One region of the Clostridium sp. CM042 genome, then DNA from elsewhere that is predicted to be linked to it. Evidence: riboswitches for the same ligand, from Rfam matches in the RefSeq annotation. Region 1 holds a riboswitch; the other holds the start of a gene.
What was found. Region 1 has a riboswitch for FMN ahead of ribB (3,4-dihydroxy-2-butanone-4-phosphate synthase). Riboswitches for the same ligand answer to the same signal wherever they lie in the genome.
Positions count from the first base shown of each region.

Region 2: linked by a shared signal. The riboswitch ahead of ribD (bifunctional diaminohydroxyphosphoribosylaminopyrimidine deaminase/5-amino-6-(5-phosphoribosylamino)uracil reductase RibD) and the one ahead of ribB (3,4-dihydroxy-2-butanone-4-phosphate synthase) in region 1 are both predicted to bind FMN.

Region 1 covers NZ_JBSJES010000002.1:40,237-44,460, forward strand. Annotated here, with positions in the region: gene ACWJJ7_RS18475 (phosphotransferase enzyme family protein) at 111-1,097, opposite strand; gene ACWJJ7_RS18480 (HAD family hydrolase) at 1,164-1,790, opposite strand; gene ribB (3,4-dihydroxy-2-butanone-4-phosphate synthase) at 1,957-2,595, opposite strand; FMN riboswitch at 2,914-3,027, opposite strand; gene istA (IS21 family transposase) at 3,204-4,224, opposite strand, start outside.
Region 2 covers NZ_CM143646.1:3,325,307-3,329,530, forward strand. Annotated here, with positions in the region: gene ACWJJ7_RS15850 (amino acid ABC transporter ATP-binding protein) at 1-346, opposite strand, end outside; gene ACWJJ7_RS15855 (amino acid ABC transporter permease) at 380-1,021, opposite strand; gene ACWJJ7_RS15860 (amino acid ABC transporter substrate-binding protein) at 1,068-1,871, opposite strand; FMN riboswitch at 2,182-2,295, shown strand; gene ribD (bifunctional diaminohydroxyphosphoribosylaminopyrimidine deaminase/5-amino-6-(5-phosphoribosylamino)uracil reductase RibD) at 2,613-3,713, shown strand; gene ACWJJ7_RS15870 (riboflavin synthase) at 3,783-4,224, shown strand, end outside.

The DNA.
Region 1 (4,224 bases):
GTAATTAAAATACCGATATATTCAAAGAATTCTTTGAATATATCGGTATTTTGGTAATATATGTCTTAACGTATAAAATCCGCGTTTTGCGGTTACTACCCCAAAAAGTATTATTTTTCATGGCACAGTTTAGAAAAATCCAAATCTATAAGTGTTTTTTTATTTTCTATACATTCTTTTCTGCAAATCATATATTTCTTTACCCATGGGCTGCAACTATCAAAAGTTTTCCAATTATATAGCATTGAATACATTATAATTTCTCTTAATTTTAAAAACAATGGTAATTTCGTAATCCAATAATTATCTAAATGATTTTCCTTGTTATAACCTTCTAAAAAATATTTTATAAAGCATCTTGCATCTTCTTCTTTTTCATTAGAATCATAGTTTTCTACATAAAAATAAAATAATTGAATAGAAATATCATTTACAAACCAGCCATATTCACAATCATCAAAATCAAAATATGTTATTACATTATCAGAAACGTTAAAATTTTTAAAGTGAATATCAGAATGAATAATCCCGTATGAAGAATGATTCTTAGGTAATTGATTTAATTCATTTAATGTGTTGTAAAACTCTTTATATATAATCGTCTCACTTTTGTCAACAGTTATGTTTATGTAATTTAATAAATTTGAATTATGCCATTGAGGTCTATAAAAATATTTTTTATTTAAATTGCATTGTTTTGATAAGTTATGCATTTCACCTGTGAGTCTTCCCATATTTTCAAATAATTCTTTATTTCTATATTGTTTTTTTGCATATATACCATATGCTTTTTTAAAAGCTGTTATAAAAAAGTCATTGCCATCTACAGTTACAACTTCAATTAGGTTACCATTAAGAGATTCTATTGCACTAGACACAGAAACTTTATTATCAGATAAGAAACTAATCCAATCTAATTCTCCATATATGAACTTTAAATTTCTTCTTTTACTATTTGAAACTCTAAGAATATATTCTTTATTGTCTTTAGAATAACTGTAGACAATATTTTGATGACTTATAAGCTTTTTTAAACTGTTTCTGCTTATTCCATAGCGGTCTAAACACGCATTTATAATCTTATTATTAAGCTCCATTATATTTTTATCTCCCCAATACAAATTATTCGTCTGAACAATATAGTGCTATATTTACTATAAATACTAGCCAATTTTTTTAATAGCATCTATTAATTGAATTGGCTCATTTATTACAAATTTATTATTAGGATATTTACTTCTGTCATATCCCCAACCATATTCAACTAAAATTATATGTTCAATCTTAGCCTCTATTGCAGAACTATAATCAGATAATCTATCACCAATTACTATCACTTCATTAGTTTTAAGATTATATTTTTCAAGTATAAGTTTAAATTTTTTAGATTTGTCGGTTGTACAATTACCATCTATAAAAGAAAAATATTTGTATATATTATACTTTTTAAGCTTTTGTATAACTTCTTTTGTATAATTTGAAGATATTAAGGTTAAATTGTAATAAGTATTTGCCCAACTTAAAACATCTTTAATTCCATAAAAAATTTCTGGATTTTGATTTCCTATCTCTTCCCCAAAAATTTCCATAGCTTTTTTTTGTTCATCTATGTCCATGCCAAGATTTTTGTAACATTCACTAAAATTAGCTCCATATGATTTTCTAAATTCGTCAATTGAATCAGGAATTTTCACATTAAGTTTATTTCCTATAGTTTTATATATATCGTAAACAGTAGGAAGTGAATCTACTATTACACCATCGTAATCAAAAATTATTAATTTAATCATTTTTTATCTCCTCCCCCAATAATTTAGTATACTTTTAAAATCACTTATTTATTTGGGCATTGCATAAAATACAGAATCCCATAGATTTGAGTTATAATGGAACATTAAAATAAATAGTAAAAAACACCACAGGAATGCACCTATGATGGTTTTTAATTTCATCAACTTACATATTTTGTTTATATTCAAAAATATCATCTATAGAAACAACAGTCATATCATGTTTTTTAGCAAAATCAATTATCTGTGGCAATTTCATCATTGTTCCATCAGCATTTGTAAGTTCACACAAAATTCCTGTTGGTTTATGTCCTGCTAAACGCATAAGATCAACAGTACCTTCTGTATGTCCACGTCTAACTAAAATCCCTCCTGTACGTGCACAAAGCGGAAAAACGTGGCCAGGGTGACATAAATCTTCAGGTTTACAGTCATCTTTTACAGCAGTAAGAATTGTAGTAACTCTATCAGCAGCGGAAACTCCTGTAGTTACGCCTTCTTTAGCTTCAATTGAAATAGTAAATGCAGTTTCATATTTACATGTATTATTAGGAACCATTTGAGGTAAATTTAACTCTTTAATTTTATCCTCTGTTAAACAGAGACAAACAATACCGCTGCATTCTCTAATTAACATAGCCATTTGAGGCACAGTAAGTGTTTCAGCAGGAAAAATAAGATCTCCTTCATTTTCACGATTTTCATCATCAACAAGAATTATACCTTTACCTTGTTTAAGAATACCCAATGCTTTTTCTACACGTTGTAAATTATTACCAAATTGATTCAATAGTGATTCATTCATTAAAAACCCCTCCAAATTATAATAAATTTTACATAAAGTACCTAAAGATTTATACTGTATGTGTATTATCTTTCTGTGGAATTTGGCTATGACTGCAATATCACACTAGCATGTCTATTTTGTATATGCTAAACAGTTATCTACAAATTAACTTTTTTGATTATATAATGATGGCTTGATCACTGATCATTATGTAATAAAGTTAGTTTTTATTTTTAACACATTTTCCTAAATTACACCACAAAAAATCCCCTTAAGCAGCCTTAAGGGGATTTGAGAACACAACAAATATATATAATAAAAACTACGTATAATTGCATTCACCTTCTTTCATCCAGACTATACTGTCGGCTCCGGAATTTAACCGAATCTGCCTTACGGCTTGCGGGCTATACCGCCGATAGGGAATTTCACCCAACCCTGAAGGATACTTTATATAACTTTATTATTAATATACCATTCACATTATTCCTTGTCAAACCAAAAAATCAAATTATAACCATTAAAGAGAAACTTAAGTTAAAATAGTTTCTTTTCAATGGGACATTGGTATTAGGGGCACTAACTGGCGTGTTTACAACGAAAAACTAATAATATGCAACAGAAACTTACCCATTATTAGGATATTCTGATAATTTACAGGATAAATTTATTGCATTTAGGACCTTAGAGATATTACTTTTACCTATAAATAAAAGTAATTCTATAAAATCTTTCTCTTTTTTGTTATAATAGGTATCATAGATGTTTTGAATCCTAGGGTCTGCTTGTAGCATTGCAGTGCTTGAAGCTAATGATCCTGGCTTTCTTTTAAAGGTATTAAGATAATGTTCAAGCTTAATAGACCATTCATGAAATCCTAACTTCTTTTCATGGGAAGCTATTTTTTTACCCTCACTAAAGCAAACAATGTCATTGGAATATATTTTTATGAATATTCTTTTTCCAACATACATATCAGGTACAGAATACCGACAGGTATTCACTGAGAATGTCGAATATTTATCCACTCTAGGTTCTTCTATCCTAGCAGTGTCAAGTTTTGCAATATAAGGCCCCATATGTTGTCTTTCCTCATTAAGAATTTCTTTTGCAGTTTTCATATTTTTTATTTTTTGTGGTTGGCTATTCAATTTATCGCATGTTTCCATCAGATATTTATTAGCTTCTTCTAATGATTTAAAACTATCATTTTTACAAAAAGACTTACGTCGTACTACCTCTACACTTCGCTCGACATGACCTTTTTCATTTCCAGCTCGAGTATTGCAAAACCTAAAGTCAAAGCCATAATACATGGACATTTTAAGCAATGCATCCGTAGGTTCTTTCTCAGTAGGTCCTACAAATTTTTTAACTGCAACTCTCATGTTATCATAAACGATTGTTCTATATACTTGTCCTATATGTTCAAAAAACAAAGCATGAGCTTCTTGAAAACACTCTGAATTTTGTTTAGCAAATAACTGTGCATATCTATAATTCCCTTTTGCAGATGTAAATACAGCCATTTGAAATGTTCTATCCAGAGCATTAATAGTTAACTTTACTTCCCCCCAATCAAATTCACAAATATCCCCAAGCTCATATTCTGATTTTATAAATGCCTCGGCTCCATTCTCAAGTAAT
Region 2 (4,224 bases), on a different replicon from region 1:
CTATATTATTTACTATAATAGGAGCTTCAATTATATTCTCAAGAACGGTTTTATGAGGGAATAGATTGAAGTTTTGAAAAACCATACCTATTTTTTTAGCAGCATTAATTGATTCAATATTATTAATTTTCTTTTTAGATTCTGCAATAGTTGCGCCATTAAATTCAATGAGTCCATTATCTATATGCTCAAGACGACTTATGCACCTAAGCAGAGTGCTTTTTCCAGAGCCAGAAGGACCGATAATTGATATTACTTCGCCTTTTTTTAAACTTAAAGATACATTCTTTAGAACCTGGGTTTTATCATAACTTTTATTTATTTTACATATTTTGAGTAAATCCATAGTAGCACCATCCTTCATTTAGCAGGTTTTTCTTTATTCGTAAACTGAATATTTTTTTTCTAGTTTTTTAAAAGCCAACACAATAAGAGAAGTAAAGATTAAATATATTATTGCGGCAATAAAAAAAGGAGTGATTGTAAAATCTCTAGTTACAATTTCTCTAGCAGCTCTTAGTAAATCTTGTAATCCAATTGCGGCTACTAAAGCAGTATCTTTTATTAGAGTAATTGCCTCATTACAAGTTGGTGGAATTATACGTTTAAAGGCTTGGGGAAGTATTATTTTTGACATAGTTTGTCTATAATTCATGCCTAACACTTTAGCGGCCTCATATTGGCCTTTATCTATAGATTGAATACCGGATCTGAATATTTCTGTAAAATAAGCTCCGTAATTTAAAGAAAAGGTAAGAGCTGCTGCAGTAAAAGGAGAAAATCTAATCCCAATAATAGGTAGCCCGAAATATGTAAAAAACAGTTGGAGAAGTAAGGGTGTTCCGCGAAATAACCAAGTATAGAGGTCCACAATCTTACTAAGTATTTTTAAATTTGAGACTTTAATTAGTGCGCATATTATTCCAAGTGGCATGCAAAAGATTATTGTTGCAAAATACAATTTAATTGTAAAGAGGCTCCCTTTTAAAATATAAGTTGTAATGTCTATATAATTAGCCAAATATAACACTCCTTCAGAATAAGTTCATGATTATTTGAGTAGAAATTTATTGTTTATAAATTATATCTTTTCCGAACCATTTCTTTGATATAGTATTGGCAGTTCCATCATTTTTAATTTCTACTAGTAGTTTATTTATTTCTGCAGTAAGGTTTGTATCAGTTTTTCTTATACCTACGCCATAATCTTCTACTCCTAGGTTTTCATTAAGAACTTTATAATCACCAGGTTTTTTACTAGCATAGTATCTGCCAACTACTTCATCCATTATAACAGCATCAATACGATCAGCGTTTAAATCGAGTAGTGCTTCTGTATTGTTTGAATATTTCTTGGCCTCTTTTAGTGAATTAGTAAGCAGCGAATCTTTAGTAAGTGCAGTTTCGCTGCTACTACCCATTTGCAGGCCTACAATTTTATCATTTAAATCACTTTTTTTAGAAATACTTGACTTGTTTTTTACAATTATTATTTGCTTATTTTGAAGGTATACTTTAGAAAAAGCAATTTGTTCTTTTCTCTTATCTGTCATTGTTAATCCATTCCATATAGCATCAATATCTTTATTATTTAGACTTAATATAATGCCGTCCCATTCTACTGGTTTAAAGGTTACTTTAACGCCCATTCGCTTGCCTACTTCTTTAGCCATATCAATGTCAAAACCTACAATTTCACCGCTATTATCTCTAAATCCCATTGGTGGAAAGTTATCATCAAGACCAATTATTAGTTCTTTTTTATCTTTTATATCATTTAAAGAATTATCAGCTGTGGGGGTGTTTCCGCAGCCAGTTAAAATAGAGGTTGAAAGTATTGCCACAATTAGTAAGTTAAATTTAATTTTCATTATTAACACTCCTTTATAAATCCTATAAATATAATATTACTTTATTACGTTAACTATGTAAAGTGGTAAAATAAAAATAGTTAAACATTAATTAACTTATATATAAATATAAAATCATTACAAGTAGAAATTTTATTAATTTTTTTAGAATAGATGGGAAAATCATAGTAGTATAAATCTCTTTTCCAGTGGAAAATATAAATGAATCTTCTAAAAGTGTTTATAGCTAATATTCTGATTAATTGTTTATTTTTACAGAATTTGCTTGACACTAAAATAACAAAGTGGTATTCTTAAGTTGAAAATTTAATAGATCCTTCAGGGTAGGGTTAAATTCCCAACCGGCGGTATAGCCCGCGAGCCGATAGGTAGATCTGGTTTAATTCCAGAGCCGACAGTAAAGTCTGGATGAGAGAAGGAGAATAATGATAAATATAGGAGATTTCCATTTATTAACTATGGAAGATAGTTAATACTGCTTTTGTATTTTATTGTGAATATATTTAGTAAACAGCACCAGTAGGTGATGATTTAACAGCACCGCAAGGTGATGATTTAACAGCACCGCAAGGTGATGATTTAACTAGATATGTAATTAGTTTATTAAGCCCTGAAAACTTTGTTTTCAGGGCTTTTATTATTTTAGTTAAATATATGATTTTATTTGACCAAAGTTATGCATACTAAGAAAGAAATACTTATGAAGATTGGCGCCATAATTATAGAATTAGGGGTGATAAATTGGACAATTATTATATGAGAAGAGCACTAGAATTATCTAAAAAAGCGGTGGGGTTCGTAAATCCTAATCCATTGGTTGGTGCTGTTATTGTAAAAGATAATAGGATAATCGGTGAAGGGTATCATGAATATTTTGGTGGACCACATGCAGAAGTAAATGCTTTTAAAAATGCCAAAGAAGATGTAGAAGGTGCAACCATGTACGTAACTTTGGAACCTTGTTCGCATTATGGTAAAACGCCACCTTGCGCTGATGCTATAGTGCGAAACAAAATATCTAAAGTAGTAATTGGAATGATAGATCCTAACCCGATGGTAGCAGGGAGAGGCATAGAAATTCTTAGAAACAACGGTATAGAAGTTACTACGGGCATAATGGAAACTGAAATAAAGAAAACAAATGAAATATTTATAAAATACATAACTCATAAAAAACCATTTTGTATCATGAAAACTGCTATGACAATAGACGGAAAAATAGCAACTGAGATTGGTGATTCAAAGTGGATAAGTAATGAAAAATCTAGAGCATATGTGCATGAATTAAGGCAAATGGTAATTGGAATTATGGTGGGAATTGGAACTGTATTAAAGGATGACCCAGAACTTACTACAAGAAGAGAAGGCAAAATTAGCATAAATCCCATAAGAATAATTATAGACAGCACGGCAAAAATACCCTTAGAATCAAAGGTATTAAAATGTGATGATAATACAAAAACTATTATCGTTACAACAAAACTTGCGAAAGATACTAAAATTGAAGCTATTAAACAAAAAGGTGCAGAGGTTATTGTAACTCCGAGTAAAAATAATCGGGTGAATTTAGAATATTTAATGAGAGTACTAGGTGATATGGGAATAGATAGTATTCTGCTTGAGGGTGGCAGTACTCTAAATTATTCTGCATTAGAAGAAGGCATCGTTGATAAGGTTATTACTTTTATTTCTCCGAAAATATTTGGGGGAACAACAGGTAAGACTCCAGTAGGAGGACAGGGAATAGAACATGTGAGTGATGCTATTTTGCTTACGGATACTGAAGTAACTAGATTTAACGAAGACATTATGATAGAAGGTTACGTAAAGAAAGTTGATTAATTGAAAACTATCATCTGATAGTAGTCAATGATGATAATTTATATCGCAACATAGAAAGGAGGTGAATAGATGTTTACAGGGTTAATTGAGGAAATTGGAGAAATAAAGTCTATAGAAAAAGGTGCGAGGTCTGCGAGAATTGCCATAAAAGCTGCAAAGGTTATGTGTGGAATAAAGATTGGTGACAGCGTTAGTACAAATGGAGTGTGCCTTACCGTAACAGAATTTAATAAAAATAGCTTCAGTGTAGATGTAATGGCAGAGACTATAAGAAGTAGTAATTTAGGAAAATTAAAACCTGGTTCTCATGTCAATTTGGAAAGGGCATTAATGGCTAGTGATAGGTTAGGAGGCCATATAGTAAGTGGACATATTGATGGAATAGGAATCATTGTAGAGTTGTGCATCGAAGGAAATGCCACTTGGGTGTCTGTTGAAACTACAAAGGATATATTAAAGTACATTGTACATAAAGGATCAATAGCAATTGACGGTATTAGTTTAACTGTAG